DNA from 2 places in the Burkholderia cepacia complex sp. TUM26381 genome. Region 2 is predicted to be linked to the other one. Evidence: riboswitches for the same ligand, from Rfam matches in the RefSeq annotation. Region 2 holds a riboswitch; the other holds the start of a gene.
What was found. Region 2 has a riboswitch for manganese ahead of ACWMMN_RS05105 (TMEM165/GDT1 family protein). Riboswitches for the same ligand answer to the same signal wherever they lie in the genome.
Positions count from the first base shown of each region.

Region 1: linked by a shared signal. The riboswitch ahead of ACWMMN_RS30235 (sodium:calcium antiporter) and the one ahead of ACWMMN_RS05105 (TMEM165/GDT1 family protein) in region 2 are both predicted to bind manganese.

Region 1 covers NZ_CM172007.1:3,001,943-3,012,461, reverse strand. The annotation lists gene ACWMMN_RS30275 (hypothetical protein) at 1-18, opposite strand, end outside; gene ACWMMN_RS30270 (winged helix-turn-helix transcriptional regulator) at 42-437, opposite strand; gene ACWMMN_RS30265 (glutathione S-transferase C-terminal domain-containing protein) at 574-1,206, shown strand; gene ACWMMN_RS30260 (hypothetical protein) at 1,293-1,679, shown strand; gene ACWMMN_RS30255 (TolC family protein) at 1,771-3,063, shown strand; gene ACWMMN_RS30250 (efflux RND transporter periplasmic adaptor subunit) at 3,075-4,589, shown strand; gene ACWMMN_RS30245 (efflux RND transporter permease subunit) at 4,586-7,792, shown strand; gene ACWMMN_RS30240 (copper-binding protein) at 7,789-8,163, shown strand; gene ACWMMN_RS30235 (sodium:calcium antiporter) at 8,270-9,280, opposite strand; yybP-ykoY riboswitch at 9,354-9,530, opposite strand; gene ACWMMN_RS30230 (heavy metal sensor histidine kinase) at 9,681-10,519, opposite strand, start outside.
Region 2 covers NZ_CM172006.1:1,065,888-1,076,406, reverse strand. The annotation lists gene ACWMMN_RS05140 (gamma-glutamyl-gamma-aminobutyrate hydrolase family protein) at 1-1,047, opposite strand, end outside; gene ACWMMN_RS05135 (GntR family transcriptional regulator) at 1,326-2,006, shown strand; gene ACWMMN_RS05130 (amidase) at 2,014-3,390, shown strand; gene ACWMMN_RS05125 (disulfide bond formation protein B) at 3,529-4,041, shown strand; gene xdhC (xanthine dehydrogenase accessory protein XdhC) at 4,654-5,658, shown strand; gene ACWMMN_RS05115 (adenosine deaminase) at 5,677-6,702, shown strand; gene guaD (guanine deaminase) at 7,074-8,393, shown strand; yybP-ykoY riboswitch at 8,468-8,589, shown strand; gene ACWMMN_RS05105 (TMEM165/GDT1 family protein) at 8,684-9,256, shown strand; gene ACWMMN_RS05100 (DUF4136 domain-containing protein) at 9,309-10,007, opposite strand; gene pepN (aminopeptidase N) at 10,195-10,519, shown strand, end outside.

The sequences.
Region 1 (10,519 bases), on a different replicon from region 2:
GGTAGCGTGAAGTTCCATGAACGTAGGTTCCTGCGTATGGGTTATCTGGGGTTACCGGGGCAATCGGGTTGCGTTTCGATCGCCGCTTCAGGCGTCGCGCCGGTATCGCAGGTCGCATCGACATCGCGCGCCTTCAGCCACAACCCGAATTCGCGCATGACGTCGACCACCGGCCGCAGCCGGTCGCCGTCCGCGGTCAGATCGTACTCGACACGCACCGGCACTTCCGGATAGACGGTCCGCCGCACGAGCCCGGCGTCCTCCAGCGCGCGCAGGTCGAGCGTCAGCATGCGCTGCGAGATGCCCGGCATGTCGCGGCGCAGGTCGCTGAAGCGCCGCGGCCCGTCGAGCAGGTACGACACCAGCAGCAGCCGCCAGCGGCCGCCGAGCAGGCGCATCGCTTCTTCAACGGAACATCCTGTCGCACTCGTTTTCATCGTGCTGAACCCTGATCGGTAAATTTTTTGTGACTACGGCACAAACGACTGCCGTCTTCTCAGCCGTGTGCCGATGCGAGATATTAGCGCCCGCGTCGCGGCGCATCGATACATGGACCACTCACGAAGGAAACGCATGAAGCTCTATCACGCTCCCGGCAGCTGTTCACAGGCGATCTGCATCGTGCTGCGCGAAGGCGATATCGACGCGGAGATCGTCAAGGTCGACGCCCGCAAGCATGCCGTCGAAGACGGCCGCAACTTCTACGACGTGACCGAACTCGGCTACGTGCCGCTGCTCGAACTCGACGACGGCACGATGCTGCGCGAAGGGCCGGTGATCGCGCAGTATCTCGCGGACCAGCGCCCGGAAGCCGCGCTCGCACCGGCCTACGGTACGCTCGCGCGCTACCGGCTGATGGAATGGCTCAACTTCCTCGGCACCGAGATCCACAAGGGTTTCATCCCGCTGCTGTATGCCGTGCAGGCGGGGAAGTACGTCGAGCCCGTCCGGCAGAAACTCGACAGCCGCTTTGCATGGATCGACCGCCAGCTCGACGGCCGGACGTTCCTGGCGGGCGACACGTTCACGGTCGCCGATGCGTACCTGTTTGCGCTCACCGGCTGGGGCAAGGCCGACTGGATGCGCTCGGTGTACCACGCGGATATCGACCTGAGCCGGCATGCGCATCTGCGCGCGTGGTACGAGCGGGTGCGCGTGCGGCCGGCCGTGCAGGCCGTGCTGGCGGCGGACAATCTGCTGCGGTAATCCGCGGTGGCGGTCATGGAGACGGCGCGTCATTCCGCCGTATCGACGCACCGCCACGCAGCAATGGGCCGCGCTATAATCGCGCCATGAAATGGCTTCGGACTTTCATCCTGCTGCTGCTGTGCGCGGTGCTGCCCATCACTGGGCTGGCAGCCAGCGGCTTGACCGGTGAATGTCCGATGCAGCACACGATGTCGATGGATTCGGACACCGGCATGAACCTGGCCATGTCCACCGGCATGAGCGACTGCGATTCGATGCAGCCGTCATCCGCCGATCACGCGAAGGCCAAAGCCAAGGGCATGGCCTGCAAGGTGACGGCCCAATGCCAGTTCGGCAGTCTCTATCACCCGGCCGCCCGCGCCGACGTCAGCCGTCCCGCTGCATTCGCCAGCACGATCGTCTTCCACTACACGCAGTCCGTCCCGGTCCGCGACCCGAGCGGGTTGTGGCGCCCTCCACGCATCAGCTGATCCCGATCTGACCGGTTCACCGCCCACGCGGTGAGGTTCGTCCTGTGCGCAGGACGTGGAATCCCTTTGGGTTCCGACTTGGGGTTACACCATGTCATTCGATTTCAGCACGCCGCACACGCGGCGTGCGTGTCGGCGCGCGCCCGTGCTGTGGGCAGCGCTGCTGGTGGCGGGCGCCGTTCACGCGCAGCAGCCACCTTTCACGCTGGACGCCGCGCTGCAGGCCGCGACCGATCATTCCGCCTCGATGCAGGCCGCGCAGGCTGCCGTGCTCGCGCGTTCCGAAGCGGCCATCAAGGCCGGCCAGTTGCCGGACCCGATGCTCAAGGCCGGCATCGACAACCTGCCGATCAACGGCGGCCAGCGCTTCACTGTCGGCCAGGACTTCATGACGATGCGCCGTATCGGCATCGAACAGGAATGGGTGTCCGGCGACAAGCGGCGGCTGCGCACGGCACTCGCCAACGAGCAGGTCGGCCGCGAACGCGCGGGCTATCTCGCGCAGCTCGCCACCGTGCGTGAGCGGACCGCGACGGCATGGCTCGACGCCGTTTACGCGAAGCAGGCGCTCGCGCTGCAGCAGGCGCTGCTCGGTCACATGAATCACGAACTCGAGGCGACGCAGGCGTCGTATCGCGGCGCGAAGGCGAGTGCGAGCGATGTCGTGCAGGCGCGCGTGATGCTCGCGCAAACGCAGGATCAGGTGCTCAAGGCACAGCAGGCGTATCGCACCGCGCTCATCGCGCTGGCCCGCTGGACGGCCGTTCCGGTGGCCGACGTGACGGGGGCGCCGCCCGCGCCCGAATCGTTCGTGTCGTCGCTGCCGCCGGACGAACTGCGCCTGTCGCAGCCGGCGCTCGTCGCGGCGGCGGACGACATCGCGGTGGCCGAAGCCGACACGGCGGTCGCGAACAGCGAGCGCAGCCCGAACTGGACGTGGGAGATCGCGTACCAGCAGCGCGGCGGCGCGTATTCGAACATGGTGTCGGTCGGCGTCTCGATCCCGCTGCCGCTCAATCGCAAGAACCGCCAGAACCGCGACGTCGCCGAGAAGGCCGCACTCGAGACGAAGGCGCGCCTGATGTACGAGGACACGCTGCGTCAGGTGCAGGCCGATATCCGCACGCAATCCGACACGCTGGCGAGCGGCCGCGAACGCATCGCGAACCTGAGCGCCGCGCTGCTGCCGGCCGCCGACCAGCGCGTGCAGCTCGCGACGGCTGCGTACCGCGCCGGTACGGGGGCGCTCGCCGATACGTTCGCCGCGCGGCGCGCGCAACTCGACGCGCAGTTGCAGGTGCTCGATCTCAGGCGCGACGTATCGCAGACCTGGGCACAGCTCGAATATCAGGTCGTGCCGTCGGCGATGGCCGCCGCGCAGTGAAGGAGAACACCATGACCAAGCAATCACTGGCGCGCGCGGCGCTGATGGCGTTCGCCGGCGCGGCGCTTGCCGGGGCCGGCTATTTCGCGGGCGCCCGCCATGCGGCGGGCGGCGCCGAGATGGCCGCTGCTTCGCCAACGCGCATGCCGGACCGGCAGGCAACCCGCAAGGTGCTGTACTGGCACGATCCGATGGTGCCGAACCAGCACTTCGACAAACCGGGCAAATCGCCGTTCATGGACATGCAGTTGCAGCCCGTCTATGCGGACGAAGGCGGCAACGCAGCGGGCATCCGGATCGATCCGGGCCTGCAGCAGAACCTCGGCATCCGCTATGCGACCGTCCGCCGCCAGCAGACGGCGGCGGGCTTCGACGCGGTGGGCACCACGCAGTTCGACGAATCGCGCGCGGACGTCGTGCAGTCGCGCGTGACCGGCTATATCGACCGTCTGTACGCGCGTGCACCGATGCAGCGCATCGCGAAGGGCGCACCGGTCGCGTCGCTGTTCGTGCCCGACTGGCTTGCGCCGCAGGAGGAATATCTCGCGCTGAAGCGCGGCGGGATGGACGGCAGCCTGCTCGATGCGGCACGCGCGCGGATGCGGGCGCTGTCGATTCCGGACGGCATGATCGCCGCCCTCGATCGCACCGGCCGCGCGCAGACGCATGTCGTGCTTGCCGCGCCGGAAACGGGTGTCGTCAGCGAGCTGAACGTGCGCGACGGCGCGATGGTCGCGCCCGGTCAGACGCTCGCGAAGATCGCCGGGCTGTCGACGCTGTGGCTGATCGTGGAGGTGCCGGAAGCGCTCGCGCTGAACGTGCAGCCGGGGATGTCGGTCGATGCGACGTTCGCGGGCGATCCGGCGCGCCACTTCAGCGGACGCATTCGCGAAGTGCTGCCGGGCATCAGCACCGGCAGCCGCACGCTGCAGGCACGCGTGGAGATCGACAACGCATCGCTGAAGCTCACGCCCGGCATGCTGATGCGCGTGCGTGTCGCCGCGAAGGACACGGTGTCGCGCCTGCTCGTGCCGTCCGAGGCCGTGATCGCGACCGGCAAGCGCACGATCGTCATCGTGAAGAACGGCGACGGCCGGCTTCAACCGGTATCGGTCACGGCCGGCCGCGATGTCGGCGGCGACACCGAAGTGCTCGGCGGGTTGAACGAGGGCGACACGGTCGTCGCGTCGGGGCAGTTCCTGATCGATTCGGAAGCCAGCCTGAAAGGCGTGCTGCCGCGGCTGGAGCGCGCGACGGGGGCAAGCGCGGCCGCATCGTCCGTCGCGGCAACCGCGCCGGTCTATGAAACCACCGGCAAGGTCGAGAAGGTCACGGCCGATGACATCACGTTCTCGCATCAGCCTGTACCGGCGCTTGGCTGGGGCGCGATGACGATGGCGTTCGGCAAGCCGTCGGCCCGCGCGTTCTCGGACGTGAGGCCAGGCCAGACCGTACGATTCGCGTTCACGCAGACCGACGACGGCTACCGGCTGACGAAGATCGAGCCGCAGGGAGGCGAACGATGATCGCGCGCATCATTCTTTGGTCGGTCCGGAACCGCTTCCTCGTGCTGCTGGCCACCGTGCTGCTCGCCGCATGGGGCGTGCATTCGCTGCGACAGACGCCGCTCGATGCATTGCCCGACCTGTCGGACACGCAGGTGATCGTGAAGGCGTCGTATCCGGGCAAGGCGCCGCAGGTCGTCGAGGATCAGGTCACCTATCCGCTGACGACGACGCTGCTCGGCGTGCCGGGCGCGAAAACCGTGCGCGCGTACTCGTCGTTCGGCGACGCGTTCGTCTACGTGCTGTTCGACGACCACACCGATCCGTACTGGGCGCGTTCGCGCGTGCTCGAATACCTGAGCCAGGTGCAGAGCCGGCTGCCGGCCGGCGCGACCGTGTCGCTCGGGCCCGATGCGACCGGCGTGGGCTGGGTATACGAGTACGCGCTCGTCGATCGCACCGGCCATCACGATCTCGGCCAATTGCGCGCGCTCAACGACTGGTTCCTGAAGTTCGAGCTGAAGGCGGTGCCGGACGTCTCGGAAGTCGCGAGCATCGGCGGCATGGTGCGCCAGTACCAGGTCGTGCTCGATCCCGACAGGCTGCGCGCCTACGGCATCACGCAGGCGGCGGTCGCGGATGCGCTGCGTCAGGCCAATCAGGCATCCGGCGGGTCGGTCGTCGAGCTGGCCGAGTCGGAGTACATGGTGCGTTCGTCCGGCTACCTGCGCACGCTCGATGATTTCCGTCATGTCGTGCTGCGCACCGACGACGCGGGCACGCCGGTGCTGCTCGGCGACGTCGCGCGCATCCAGGTCGGCCCGGCGATGCGGCGCGGGATCGCCGAGTTGAACGGGCAGGGCGAGGTGGCGGGCGGCGTGGTCGTGATGCGCTCGGGCAAGAACGCATTGACGACGATCGATGCGGTGAAGGCGAAGCTCGCCGGCCTGAAGCGCTCGCTGCCGCCCGGCGTCGAGATCGTCACGACCTACGACCGTTCGCAACTGATCGAGCGCGCGGTCGGCAACCTGAAGGACAAGCTGATCGAGGAATTCGTCATCGTCGGGATCGTCTGCGCGGTGTTCCTGTTCCATCTGCGCAGCGCGTTCGTCGCGATCCTGTCGCTGCCGCTCGGCGTGCTGGCCGCGTTCATCGTGATGCGCTACCAGGGCGTGAACGCGAACCTGATGTCGCTCGGCGGGATCGCGATCGCGATCGGCGCGATGATCGACGCGGCGATCGTGATGATCGAGAACGCGCACAAGCATCTGGAAGCGTACGACCACGCGCATCCGGGCGAGCCGCTCACGGCCGCGCGCCGCTGGGCGCTCGTCGCGGCGTCGGCCGCGGAAGTCGGGCCCGCGCTGTTCTTCTCGCTGCTGATCATCACGCTGTCGTTCATCCCGGTGTTTTCGCTGGAAGGGCAGGAGGGCAAGCTGTTCGCGCCGCTGGCGTTCACCAAGACCTACACGATCGCGGCCGCCGCCGGATTGTCGGTGACGCTGGTGCCGGTGCTGATGGGCTATCTCGTGCGCGGCCGCATTCCGCACGAGCACGCGAATCCGATCAACCGCGTGCTGATTCGCCTGTACCGGCCGCTGCTCGAAGCGACGCTGCGGCGCCCGTGGTTCGCGATCGGCGTCGCGGTCGTCGCGCTCGCGCTGACAGCCGTGCCATTGTCGCGGCTCGGCGGCGAATTCATGCCGCCGCTCGACGAAGGCGACCTGCTGTACATGCCGACCGCGCTGCCGGGCATTTCTGCCGACAAGGCGAGCGCGCTGCTGCAGCAGACCGACCGGCTGATCAAGACCGTGCCCGAGGTCGACACGGTGTTCGGCAAGTCGGGCCGCGCCGATTCGGCCACCGACCCCGCGCCGCTCGAGATGTTCGAGACGACGATCCGGTTCAGGCCGCGCAGCGCATGGCGGCCCGGCATGACGCCCGAGAAGCTCGTCGACGAACTCGACCGGACGGTGAAGGTGCCGGGCCTGTCGAACGTGTGGGTGCCGCCGATCCGCAACCGGCTCGACATGCTGTCCACCGGGATCAAGACGCCGGTCGGCGTGAAGATTTCCGGGCCGGACCTCGCCGGCATCGATGCGATCGCGACGCAGGTCGAGGCGGCCGTGAAGCACGTGCCGGGCGTGACGTCCGCGCTTGCGGAACGGTTGAACGGCGGGCGCTACATCGACGTCGATATCGACCGGCTCGCGGCCGCGCGCTACGGCTTGTCGGTCGCCGATATCCAGTCGGTCGTGTCGTCGGCGGTCGGCGGCGACGATGTCGGCGAAGTGATCGCGGGGCGTGAGCGCTTCCCGATCAACATCCGCTATCCGCGCGAGATCCGCGATTCGCTCGAGAACCTGCGGCAACTGCCGGTCGTCACCGCGCGCGGCGCGCAGATCCGCCTCGGCGACGTCGCGCGCATCGACATCGCCGACGGGCCGCCGATGATCCGCAGCGAGAACGCGCGGCTGTCCGGCTATGTGTACGTCGATCTCCGCGGCGTCGACCTGAGCACGGCGGTCCGTGCGATGCAGCAGGCCGTCGCGCAACAGGTCGCATTGCCGCCCGGCTATTCGATCGCGTGGTCGGGGCAGTTCGAGTATCTCGAGCGCGCGGCGGCGACACTGCGCACCGTCGTGCCCGTCACGCTCGTCGTCATCTTCGTGCTGCTGTTCCTCACGTTCGATTCGGCGGCCGATGCGCTGCTGCTGATGTCGACGGTGCCGTTCGCGCTGATCGGCGGCTTCTGGCTCGTGTGGGTGCTGGGCCATGCGGTGTCCGTCGCGACGTCGGTTGGCTTCATCGCGCTGGCCGGTGTGGCCGCCGAATTCGGCGTCGTGATGCTGTTGTACCTGAAGGGCGCGCTGCAGCGCCGGCTCGATGCCGGCGCACCGCTGACCGATGCGGTGCTGCTCGACGCGATCCGCGAGGGCGCGGTGCTGCGCGTGCGGCCGAAGGCGATGACGGTCGCCGTCGTGCTCGCCGGCCTCGTGCCGATCATGGTCGGCCACGGCGCCGGTTCCGAAGTCATGCAGCGCATCGCCGCGCCGATGGTCGGCGGCATGGTCACGGCACCGCTGCTGTCGATGTTCGTCATTCCCGCCGCGTGGCTCCTGTTTCAGCGCCGTCGTGCACGAAGCGCGGGCCAGGTGCGGCATTCCGATGCAGTTCCTTCCGGCACGAACGTGCCATCCACCCCAACTGGAGAATTACGATGAAGATGAATCGATTGATCGCCACCGCTACCGCAACCGCCGTCGTCGCGCTCGGCGCTGTCGCCGTACCGGCGTTTGCCGCCGGCGAGATGTCGGGCATGGACATGTCGGGCATGACGATGTCGTCGGACGGTGCGGCCGAGTCGAATGCCGCGCTGACCGATGCCGAAGTGAAGAAGGTCGATGCCGCGAGCGGCAAGATCACGCTGAAGCACGGCGCGCTTGAAAACGTCGGGATGCCGGCGATGACGATGGCGTTCAAGGCGAAGGATGCGGCGATGCTCGCGCATGCGCATGCGGGCGACAAGGTCAAGGTGCGGATCGAGAAGGTCGATGGCACGCTGACGATCGTCAAGCTCGTCAAGGGCTCCTGATCGTCCGGAGCGGGCGTTGTTGCCGCCTGCGTCCCGCGCAGCGAAGCGCGCCGCGCCGACGTGTCCGTCGGCCGGCGCGCCCGTTCCTGGCGTCAGGGCATCAGCATCAACGCGTCAGCGTCAGGACCAGATACCCCGCATAACCCGCGCCGTTCGCGAGCAGCGCCCAGATCGCGAGCCCGCGCGTGCGCGCATTGAAGCGCAGCCACGCGGCCGCCGCGAGCGTGATGATCACGCCGGTCAGCACTTCGGGGCGCGGCTCCCACGGCGTCAGCATGATGCCGATTGCCGGCAGCAGCGTGCCCTGGAACACCATCGCGCCGGTGATGTTGCCGAACGCGAGCGTGTCCTTCTTGCGCCGGATCCACAGCACGCTGTTGACCTTCTCCGGCAACTCCGTCGCGATCGGCACGATGATCAGCGACAGCAGCAGCGCCGAGATGCCGAGCACGTGCGACACGCCTTCCACGCCGTGAATGAAGCCCTTCGCACCGGCGATCAGCAACGCGAGGCCGATCAGCAACTGCAGCGCGATCGTCGCCAGGTTGGTCGGCAGGCCGAGACGCGACAGGAACATCGCATGCGGCGCTTCGGTGCCGTGCCCGGCATCGACGAGCTGGGTCGATGCGCGGAACGTCATCACGACGTACATCACGTAGATGCCGACCAGCATCGCGGCGAGCAGTGCCCGCACGGCCCAGTTGTGATGCGGGACGAACATCGCGGCGGTGGCCAGCGAAAAGGCTGCGAGGAAGTAGTTCATGTCACGCACGAAGCCCGTGCGCTCCGGTGCGATCGTGCCGCGCAGCCCGCGCGAGCGGATCACGGCGAGCGTCATCAGGAACGTGGTGAGCGTCGCGAGCATCAGCGGCGCGCCGAGAATCGCGCCGACGCCGATTTCCTCGTTGACGGCCTGGTTCGCGGTGCCGCCGGCCAGTGCGAGCAGCGGCACCATCGTTTCGGGCAGCGCGGTGCCGACGGCCGCGAACAGCGAACCGGTAACGCCTTCGGAAATCTTCAGGCGTTCGCCGAGATGTTCGAGCGCATTGGTAAAGACCTCGGCCGCGATGAGGATGACGATCAGCATGAACGCCAGTTCGAGGAACATGAAGGTCATGCGGCACCTCCGCAGGCACGTGCGTAACGGGCGGGGGAGCGCGGGGAGAAGGTTGCGGGGAACATGGGGACTCCGTGGTCGGACGCTGACGAACCATGGCGCATCCGCCGACGTCCGACCAGGAACGACGCGATGCGCCTATGGTCTCGCCAAGCCGATCCGGCTGAACGCGCCACGGCCGCAGGCCGAGTGTGTTGACGCGTTCGCTTTCCGGGGGACGGAAAGCAGGCTACTCCCCAAAGACGAAGGGCAGTCTAGCCGAGCCGATTGCTTTCGGCAAGCTTGCGTGTGCATATCCCTGCATCGGATGAGGAAAGGCGCGTGCATGGCGGGCACGCTTGCCGCATCGGAAAGCAATCGGCATGGGGTGACGTCACGTGAACGTCGTGAATGAGAATCGCTAACCGGATTGCCCTTCCACGCTGCGCGGAAAGTAGAGCGCGAACGTCGTGCGCCCGTCGCGGCTCGCGACTTCGACCTTGCCGCGATGCAGTTCCATGATCGACTTCACGATCGCGAGCCCCAGCCCCGCATTGCGGGCCGCGCCGTGCCGCGACGAATCGATGCGGTAGAAGCGTTCGAAGATCCGCTCGACCTGTTCGGGCGGAATCGCGACGCCGCGATTCGTCACTTCGACGACTGCGAAATTCCCTTGCGTCGAAACGGCCAGCTCGATCGTCGACGCGGCTTCCGCGTGTTCGAGCGCATTCGACGCGAGGTTGCTCACAGCGCGCCGGAACAGCGTTGCGTCGGCGATGACCGGCGCTTCGCCCTGCACGTCGATGCGCACGCCCGCTTCGTCGGCCAGCGCCTGGAAATACGACGCGAGCCGGCGCAGTTCGCTGCCCGCGTCGAGCGCGGTGGCCTTCAGGTGCTGCCGCGCATTGTCGGTGCGCGCGAGAAACAGCATGTTCTCGATCATCCGCTGCAGCCGTTCGCATTCCTCGATGTTCGAATCGATCAGCGCTTCGTATTCCTCGGTCGAGCGCGCACGCGACAGCGTAATCTGCGACGAGCTGATCACGTTCGCGAGCGGCATGCGCATGTCGTGGGCGAGATCGGACGAGAACTGCGACAGCCGCACGAACGCGCGTTCGAGGCGGTCGAGCATGCGGTTGACCGACGTCGCGAGTTCACGCAGCTCGACGGGGCCGCCGCGCGCGTCGAGGCGCGCGTTCAGGTTGTGCGCCTCGATGCGCGACGTCTGCCGGCCGAGGCTCTCGACCGGGCGCAGGCCGC
Region 2 (10,519 bases):
GATGATCCCGTCGCCGGCCGACACGGCCTCGATGTTCAGGTCACGGCCAAGATCGCGGATCGCCTGGTGATGGATCGAGTTGACGATCGCTTCGCTGCGCCCGGGGAACATGCTCGCCAGCGTCGACGAATCCGGGAAGCGGATCGCGTGACGATGCTGGTCGTAATGCTCGCTCACGTGCGCATTCGCGGTCGGCACATCGGTGGCGATGTCCTGGTACAGCGAGCCGCCGAACGCGACGTTGATCAGCTGGCAGCCGCGGCACACACCGAGGACGGGTTTGCCGGACTCGACGAATTCATGCAGCAGCTCGAGTTCGTACATGTCGCGCACGCGATCGCCCGGCCATTCGGGGCGCACATCCGATGCCGCGTAGGTTTGCGGCGACACGTCGGCGCCGCCCTGCAGCAACAGGCCATCGAGATGCTTCGCGTAGTCGCGCAGGCGGATGTTGCTCGGGTGGATCATGCCCTGGTGGCCGACGGTCGGAATCATGAACACGAGCACGTCGCGCGACATCACCCAGTGGGCGATCGATTCCTCGAGATACTGCAGCGTCTTGCCGCGCAACCCCTTCGCGCCGGGCTCCGGATGGAAGATCCGCGCCGACACGCCGATGCGCAGCGTGCGCTGCGTGATGCGCTGGCCCGCGCGGTCGAACAGCCGCCGCGCACGGGCCGCGACGATCCGGCCGAACACCGACCACGGCGTATCGCTCTGCTTCAGGTAGGCCGGCGGCACATTCTGCGCACTCGCGGGCGGCGGCCGCGGCGAATCGAAATCGGGCTGCGCGCCGAAACCGGGCGGGGGCGCACCAGGCTTCGGCGCCGCCGCAGCGGCAACGCCATCGACGGCGGCAGCCGCCGCGCCAGGCGCACCGGGCTCGGATGCCGCCGTGACCGGCGACGCGCCGTCCGCGGCGACGTTCTGCGCGGCAGCCTGGGCTGCCGGCGCATCGGGCGTTTTCGCCGGATCGGGACGGGGGGAATCGGAAGAAGCGGAAAAGGTGCCGGGCAGACCGGCCGGGGAAGACGTGTTTTCGCTCATGACGATGGTCTGGTACGTCGCTCGCGCGTATGGATAGACGAGGATTCATTATGCTTCAGTGCACGATCGCACGGCAAACCTGCAACATCCTGTCGATATTGTTGCAACTCGACGCACGCGGCGCCGGGGCGCGTCCCCGTTTGCGTGCCGGTGCCACCGGCGTCTCGTCGCCCGCACTGGACACCAGTGATATATCACAATAATATCCATGCATCGCCCACGCTCCCGTTTGCCCGCGCCATGATCGCGCCCCGTTCGGCCGCCACGCCGCACCCCGCATGAGTACCCTGCCCGACGTCACCCGCGAGCGGCCCGCCGCGCCGGCCGCCAGCCTCGCCGACCGCGCGTACGCGCTGATTCAGCGCGACATCATCACGATGCGCCTGAAGCCGGGCGCCGCGCTCAACGAAGCCGACCTCGTCGCACGCACCGGGATCGGCCGCACGCCGGTGCACCAGGCCGTGCATCGGCTCGTGCTCGAAGGGCTGCTGTCCGTGATGCCGCGCAAGGGATTGATGGTGCAGCCGCTGTCGCTCGACGACATCGTCGCGGTGATCGACGTGCGGCGCATCAACGAAGCGCACTGCGCCGAACTCGCCGCGCGCCATGCGACGCCGGACGATCTCGCGCGCATGGCCGCGCTGCTCGACGACGGGCAGGCCTGCGTCGATACGCACGACGTCGAGGGGATGATGGAACTCGACCGCGCGTTTCATCAGGCGATCGCCGCGGCCGCGCGCAATGCGGTCCTCGCCGAAATCCTGCGCGCGCTGCACGAGCGCTCGCTGCGCTTCTGGTTCGTCACGCTGTCCGAACCGCACCATCTCGCCGACGTCCAGCACGAACACCGCGAGCTGTTCGGGCGGCTGTCCGCGCGCGACGCCGCCGGCGCACGCGCAGCCGTCGAAGGCCATATCGATTCGTTCCGCTCCACGCTTCTTCAACATCTTCGCCCCTGAGCCGCCCATGACCACTTTCACGCCCTTCCCCCCGCTCGCCCAGCTCGCCGCCGATCTCGCGGCCGGCCGCACCACCAGCCGCGCGCTCGTCGACACCGCGCTCGAGCGGATCGCCGATCCGTCGGGTCAGGGCGCGGCCGTCTTCACCGAAGTCGACGCCGACAACGCGCGCGCCGCCGCCGACGCGCACGACCGGCTGCGCGCCGCGGGCACCGTGCTGTCGCCGCTCGCGGGCATTCCCGTATCGGTGAAGGACCTGTTCGACGTCGCCGGCCAGGTGACGCGCGCGGGGTCGCGCGTGCTCGACGGGGCGCCGGCGGCGCGTACCGATGCGGTCGCCGTCGCGCGGCTCAAGCGGGCGGGCGCGGTGCTGGTCGGCCGCACCAACATGAGCGAATTCGCGTTCTCGGGGCTCGGGCTGAATCCGCATTTCGGCCATCCGCGCTCGCCGTATCACCGTGACGTGCCGGGCGATGCGCGGATTTCCGGCGGCTCGTCGTCCGGGGCGGCCGCCTCCGTCGCCGACGGGATGGCCGCCGTCGCGCTCGGCACCGACACCGGCGGCTCGATCCGCATCCCGGCCGCGCTGTGCGGGCTGACGGGCTTCAAGCCGACCGCGAGCCGGATCCCGACGCAAGGCGGCGTGCCGCTGTCGACGACGCTCGACTCGTTCGGCCCGATCGGCCTGACGGTCGCGTGCTGCGCGCTCGTCGACCGGATGCTCGCGGGCCTCGAGCCGCACGTGCCGGCCGCCCGGCCGCTCGAAGGCGTGCGGCTCGGCGTGCTGACGAACTATGTGACGGACGGCGTCGACGCCGACGTTGCAGCCGCGCTCGACACCGCGCTCAAGCATCTCGAAGCCGCCGGCGCGATCGTCACCGAAGTGCGCTTCCCCGCACTCGACCGGCTGCCGGAGATCAACCGCTTCGGCTTCTCGCCGATCGAGGCGTACGCATGGCATCGCCCGCTGCTCGCCCAGCATCGCGACCAGTACGACCCGCGCGTGCTCACGCGGATCCTGAAGGGCGAACCCGCGAGCGCGGCCGACTACCTCGACCTGCTCGCCGCGCGCGCCGCGATGCTCGACGAAGCCGCGCACACGGTCTGGGCACGCTTCGATGCGCTCGTCGCGCCGACGGTGCCGGTCGTGCCGCCGCGCATCGCCGACCTCGAAACGGACGACGACGCGTTCACGCGCACCAATGCGCTGATCCTGCGCAACCCGAGCGCGTTCAACTTCCTCGACGCGTGCGGCCTGTCGCTGCCGTGCCATCCGCGCGACGCGGCGCCGGTCGGCCTGATGCTCACGGCGGCGCCGCATCGCGACGACGCGCTGCTTGCGATCGGCCAGGCGGTCGAGGCCGTGCTGAACACGATCCGCTGACCGCGCCAGCCCGGCGCCGGCGGGCCATGCGCGCGGTGCGGCAGGTTGCCGCACGCGCGCTGTCAGTTTCGTGCCAGACCGTTCGCGCTAAAATCGCGCGATTGTTTTCCGGACCGACCGACGAGGAACCCCGCCGACATGAACGACTACACGCTTGCGCTACGCCGTGAACGCCGCCTGCTGATGCTGCTCGGATGGGCGTGCATCGCCCTGCTGGCTGGCGCGCTGTACCTGCAGTACGTGAAAAACGAAGATCCGTGCCCGCTGTGCATCATCCAGCGCTACTTCTTCTCCGCGATCGGGATCTTCGCGTTCCTGGCCGCCGGGATCCGCAACTGGCGCGGCGTCTGGGTGCTCGAACTGCTGATCGCGATCGCCGCGGCCGGTGGCGTCGGCACGGCCGCGCGGCACCTGTCGATCCAGATGAATCCGGGCTTCAGCTGCGGCTTCGACACGCTGCAGCCGATCGTCGACAGCCTGCCGCCCGCGCAGTGGTTCCCCGGCATGTTCAAGGTCGCCGGCCTGTGCGAGACCGTTTACCCGCCGATCTTCGGCATCCTGCTGCCCGGCTGGGCGCTGATCGGCTTCGCCGTGATCCTGGTGGCGGCCGTCTCGAGCCTCTGGCGCCATCGCCGCAAGCTCGCGGGCTGACCGGCCGGCCGCTTTGCCGGCCACCCGGCATGCACGGCCCGCTCGCGCGGGCCGTGCGCCGACGACGCCAACCGGCGCTTTCGCCGGCCCTCTCCGGCCGGCCACGCGTAAACACCTACTCCGCCGCCGCCCGGATCGCCGGGCGAACGCGCGTCGCGCGACCGTCGCGCCCACGCCCCGTCACGCATGCGTTCCAGCCCGATGTGCACGCATCGGCGCCCCGATCCCGCGCGGCGGGCCTATGATCGACATGATCGCCTCCTGATAGCCCGGATCACCGCCCGGCCATGTTCGCGCCGCGTGGCGGTGCTATCTTCGGGACTGGATGGCGATCTACGTGCGCGAGGCCAGGCGGTCTCACCACCCCTGCGTAACGCGCGCCCGATCCGCAATGTCGACTGGATTCATCATGACAACGCAAACCATCCGCATCCGTCACCCTCATGGCGTCCGCGAGTCCGGCGGCGCCGTTCGCGCGCGCCGTCGGCGCGCTGCCGTCGCACCGCTTCAAGCGTGCGGCCGGCCTGCCCTGTTCCCGTCCGTCCTCGTCATTGCCACGCCCGCCAGCCCGCGCCGCGTGTCGTGCCGCGTCGTTCCGAACGGGGTGTGCTGATGGAAGCCTGGCTCGGCGATCTGCAGCAACTGCTCGCGCACGGCGAAGCGGCCGTGCTCGTGACGGTCGCGCATACCGACGGCTCCGCGCCGCGCGAAGCCGGCACCAAGATGCTCGTCACGCGCGACACGGCCCGCCATACGATCGGCGGCGGTCATCTGGAATGGAAGGCGATCGAGATCGCACGGCATCTGCTGAAGGATGGCGCGCACGTGCCGCACGCACGCAGGCTCGAGCGGCTCGCGCTCGGCCCGAGTCTCGGCCAGTGCTGCGGCGGCGCCGTGGTGCTCGCGTTCGAGCGGCTCGACGTCGGCGATCTCGGCTGGATCATGTCGCTCGCGAAGCGCGTCGCGGCCGGCACCGCGACCGTGCGTAGCGTATCATTCGGCCCCTCGCCGGGCGCGCCGCTGTTGAGCGAGCCCGAATCGGAAGCCGCGCATGCCGACTGCCTGCTGTGGGAAACCGGCGGCGTATCGCTGATGACCGAAACGATCGCGCCGTATGCGTTCCCCGTCATGCTGTTCGGCGCCGGGCACATCGGCACCGCGCTCGTGAAGGTGCTGGCGACGCTGCCGTGCCACGTGCGCTGGATCGACGGGCCCGATGCGGTGTTCCCGCCAGCCGACGCGCTCGCCGGCATCGGCAATCTCGCGATCGACGCGGCCGCTGCCCCGGCCGACGCGGTCGACGCAGCGCCGCCGCAGTCCTACTTCGTCGTGATGACGCACGACCACGCGCTCGATTTCGTGCTGGCCGAGCGCATCCTGCGACGGGGCGACTATGCGTACTTCGGGATGACCGGCTCGCACGCAAAACGCGTGCAGTTCGATCATCGCCTCGCGGCGATCGGCATCGACCCGGCCCAGGTCGCGCGGATGCGCTGCCCGATCGGTGTCGAAGGCATCATCGACAAGGCGCCCGAAGTGATCGCGATCTCGGTGGCTGCGCAATTGCTGCAGGCCGTCGAGGCGAATGCGTCCGCGCAGGCTTCCCCTACCTACTGACCGACCAAGAACGACGCCATGACCCCGACATTCAAGGACAAGATTGCCCGCGCGCCGAAAGCGGAGCTGCACATCCATATCGAAGGCTCGCTCGAGCCCGAACTGATTTTCGCGCTCGCGCAGCGCAACGGCGTGAAGCTCGCGTACGACTCGATCGACGCGCTGCGCGCCGCGTACGCGTTCACCGACCTGCAGTCGTTTCTCGACATCTATTACGCCGGCGCGAGCGTGCTGCTGACCGAGCAGGATTTCTACGACATGACGGCCGCGTACTGCGAACGCGCGCTCGCCGACAACGTCGTCCACACCGAGCTGTTCTTCGATCCGCAGACGCACACCGAGCGCGGCGTGCCGATCGGGACGGTCGTCGCGGGCATCGAGCGCGCACTCGCCGATGCCGAGCAGCGCGGGCTGTCGAGCAAGCTGATCCTGTGCTTCCTGCGCCACTTGTCCGAAGAGGACGCGCTCGCGACGTTCGAATCCGCATTGCCGCTGTTCGAGCGCTATCGCCACCGGCTGATCGGCGTGGGCCTCGACTCGTCCGAGCTCGGCCATCCGCCGACCAAGTTCGCACGCGTGTTCGAGAAGGCGCGCGCACTCGGGCTGAAGCTCGTCGCACACGCAGGCGAGGAAGGCCCGCCGGCCTATATCTACGAAGCACTCGACGTGCTGAAGGTCGACCGGATCGACCACGGCGTGCGCAGCATCGAAGACGCCGCACTCGTCGAACGCCTCGCGAAAACGCGCACGGCGTTGACCGTCTGCCCGCTGTCGAACCTGAAGCTGTGCGTATTCGACGACATGGCGAAGCACACGCTGAAGGCGCTGCTCGACCGCGGTGTCGCGGTAACGATCAACTCCGACGATCCGGCGTATTTCGGCGGCTACGTCAATGAAAACTACTTCGCGACGGCCGAAGGGCTGCAGCTCACGGATGCGGAAGTCCACGCGGTGATCCGCAACGGCTTCGAGGCGTCGTTCATCGAACCGGCGCAGCGCGACGCACTGTACGCGCGCCTCGACGCGTACTGGCAGGCCGCGTGACGGCCCGCATCGAGGAACGCTAGACAGATGAGACACGGCAACGGCATCCGCCTCGCGACCACCGGTCCGGCCTTGCGCCGGGCCGCTCGCGTGCGTGCGCGAGTGACGACGGCGCTATGCGTCGTCGCTCGCCGGTGCCTGCCGTCGCGGTGTGCCGTTCCGTTCGCCGCCGCATCGGTCGCGAGCGCAACGGTCGCGAGGTTAGCCGGCAACCACTGGCTGGCGGCTTCGGCCGCCGCATTCGCCCGCGCAATCGCCTCCGGTCGTGCCGCACGCAACGTGCCGCCACCGCTCGCGAAGCACCGTCCCGCCCCCGTGCGGCGTCGATCGCTTTCTTCTGTTCGCCTTACCTTGATGCAGGACCATTCGTCATGACGCAAACCGCTTTCCGTTCCCAGCTGCTGACCTTCAACGGCGACCCGGCGCAATCGAGCCAGGCCGCGAACTACGAGACCGACGGCCTCCTGATCGTCGCCGACGGCAAGGTCGTCGCGGCCGGCCCGTACGCGCAACTCGCGGCAACGCTCGCGCGCGACGCGGTCGTCCACGACCTGCGCGACAAGCTGATCGTGCCGGGCTTCATCGACACGCACATCCACTATCCGCAGACGGACATGATCGCGTCGCCGGCGCCGGGCCTGCTGCCGTGGCTCGACAAGTACACGTTCCCGACCGAGCGCCAGTTCGGCGATCCCGAGCATGCGCGCGAAGTCGCCGATTTCTTCGTCGACGAACTGCTCGCGTGCGGCACGACGAGCGCGCTCGTCTACTGCACGGTGCACAAGCAGTCGGCCGATGCACTGTTCGCGGCGAGCGACGCGCGAGACCTGAGGATGATCGCGGGCAAGGTGCTGATGGACCGCAACTGCCCCGAGTTCCTGCGCGACACCGCACAATCGGGTTATGACGACAGCGCCGAGCTGATCGACCGCTGGCACGGCAAGGGCCGCCAGATGTATGCGCTGACGCCGCGCTTCGCGCCGACGTCGACCGAGGCGCAGCTCGAGGCGTGCGGGGAACTCGCGCGCCGCCATCCGGACGTGTTCGTGCAGAGCCACGTCGCGGAAAACGTCGACGAGGTGAAATGGGTGGCCGAACTGTTCCCCGGCCATCGCAGCTATCTCGACATCTACGACCGCTACGGGCTGCTGCGTCCGCGCGCGGTGTACGGCCACTGCATCCACCTCGACGACGAGGACCGCCGCCGGATGGCCGAGACGCGCACCGTCGTCGCACACTGCCCGACGTCGAACTTCTTCCTCGGCAGCGGGCTGTTCGACTTCGACAAGGCCGGCGAACACGACGTGCCGGTCACGCTCGCGACCGACGTCGGCGGCGGCACGTCGTTCTCGATGCTGCAGACGATGAACGAGGCGCACAAGGTCGCACGGCTGTCGGGCCACCACCTGACCGCCACGCGGATGTTCTGGCTCGCGACGGCCGGCGCCGCGCAGGCACTCGACCTCGCCGACACGGTCGGCACGCTGAAGCCGCGCACCGAAGCCGACTTCGTCGTGCTCGACCCGCAGGCCACGCCGCTGCTCGCGCGTCGCACGAAGCGCGCGGATTCACTCGAGGAACTGCTGTTCGCGTTCGCGCTGCTCGGCGACGACCGCGCGGTGTACCGCACCTACGCAGCCGGCGAACTCGTCCACGAGCGTGGCGCCGCGCGCCGCGCGGCCACCGCGTAACGGTAACGGCGTGCCGGAGCGCTGCCCCACACCGGCCCGGCCGCTTTCCCGCACGCAATCCGCCGTGCTAGAATTCGCCGCTCATTGGGGAGTAGCCGCTCCGCTCGATGTCCCGCGCCCCGGGCGCGCATCGTGACGGAGGCGTCCGTCAACAGACTTGGCCGTTTGGCCATGGCGGACGCAGCCACGTTGGCCTGGCGAGACCGATGGTTCACAGCGCGCCGCATCAGGGCCCGGCGCGGCGTGGATCGTCGCTCGCACGCACAACATCGGCCCGTGGAACCCCATCCGTGTCCCAAGCTTTCCTGATCTCCACCGGCGCCGTCGCCCTCGCTGAAATCGGCGACAAGACCCAACTGCTTTCCCTCGTTCTGGCCGCGCGCTATCGCAAGCCGGTGCCGATCATTCTCGGCGTGCTCGTCGCGACGCTCGTGAACCACGGTTTCGCAGGCGCACTCGGCGAATGGCTCGGCGCGCTCGTCACGCCGTCGATCATGCGCTGGGCGCTCGCGTTCTCGTTCATCGCGATGGGGTTGTGGATTCTCGTGCCCGACAAGCTCGATGCCGACGAAGCCAACGCCAACCGCTCGCGGCTCGGCGTATTCGGCGCGACGCTCGTCGCGTTCTTCCTCGCGGAAATGGGCGACAAGACGCAGATCGCGACCGTCGCGCTAGCCGCACGCTTCCAGGATTACATCGGCGTCGTGGCCGGCACGACGCTCGGGATGATGCTCGCGAACGTGCCGGCGATCCTGCTCGGCGACCGCTTCGCGCACCGCCTGCCGACCAAGCTCGTGCACGGGATCGCAGCCGTGCTGTTCGTCGTGCTCGGCGTGCTGGCGCTGCTGGGTATCGGGGTCTGACGGAGGGGAATGGCCGGCGCGGCCGGACGGCCGCGCCGAGCGGGATACTGCGCTACTTCGCGACGGCCGCGCCCGACGCCGGTGCAGCCGGCACCGCGCGCTCGTTGGCGGCCGGCGCCGCCGGCCCGCCGCGCTTGTCGACCGGCAGCCGGACCGAGCGGACCGCGCCGTTCGACAGCGGGAAATCGGCGAGCGCGCTGCGCGCGAGGAACGGCATCGCATACAGCAGCGTGCCGTTGTCGCCGGTCGTGCGCGCGGACACGTTGTACACCTCCTTGCCCGTCGCGCGCTCGGTGATGCGGATCCCGAGCGTGTAGTCGAACACCTGGTACGTCTGCGCGACATAGCCGGCCGGCATCGGCCCCCACGGGCCCCAGGGGCCCCACGGCCCGCGCCGCCAGTACGGCCCGGGCGCAAACCACGGATCGTAGTAGACCGGTTGCGGCACCGTCACGAGATCGCTGCCGACCGCATAGGTCAGCCCGACGAGATAGCGCGCCTGCGCCGGCGGCACCTGCCGGAACGCATACGCGGACAGCTCGTTCGCGACGATCGGCTCGTAGGTCGACTGCTCGATGCTGTTCTTCTGCGCATCGGTGCGCGTGAACGCATAGGTGCGTGTCGCGTCGCTGCCGCTCCAGTCGGAGAAGGCCGTGACCTGGGTTGTCACATAGCTGGTGCAGCCCGTCAGCAGCGCCACGCACAGCGCCGCCGCCCAGCCCGCACCGCGAATAATCCAATCGCGTTTCATGTTGATCCTCGTCGATCCGTCACCCGTTCGTCGCACCGCGCGAACCGTAACGGGATGCCGATAATACGCGGACTGCCGAAAGCGGTAAAAAGTTCGCCCGGCACGCGGCCGCAAGCCTTTGTACAATGGCCCGGTTCGCCTGGCCCGCGCAACGGGCCCGTCCCCCACTCCACCGATCTCGACGACCATGTCCGACAACGCCTCCTCCACCGTGATCCGCCGCGCCGACTACACGCCGCCGGCCTTCCTCATCGATTCCGTCGCGCTCGAATTCGATCTCGCGCCGGCCCGCACGATCGTCAGGAATACGATGCGCGTGCGCCGCAATCCGGATGCCGCGCCTACGCCGCACCTGGAACTGATGGGCGAAGCGCTCGAATGCCTCGGCGCCTGGCTGAACGGCGCGCCGCACGGTGCGGTACGCGCGCACGAACACGGGCTGACGGTCGAGAACGTGCCCGACGCGTTCGAGCTGACGCTCGAAAGCGCGTGCGCACCCGACCAGAATACGA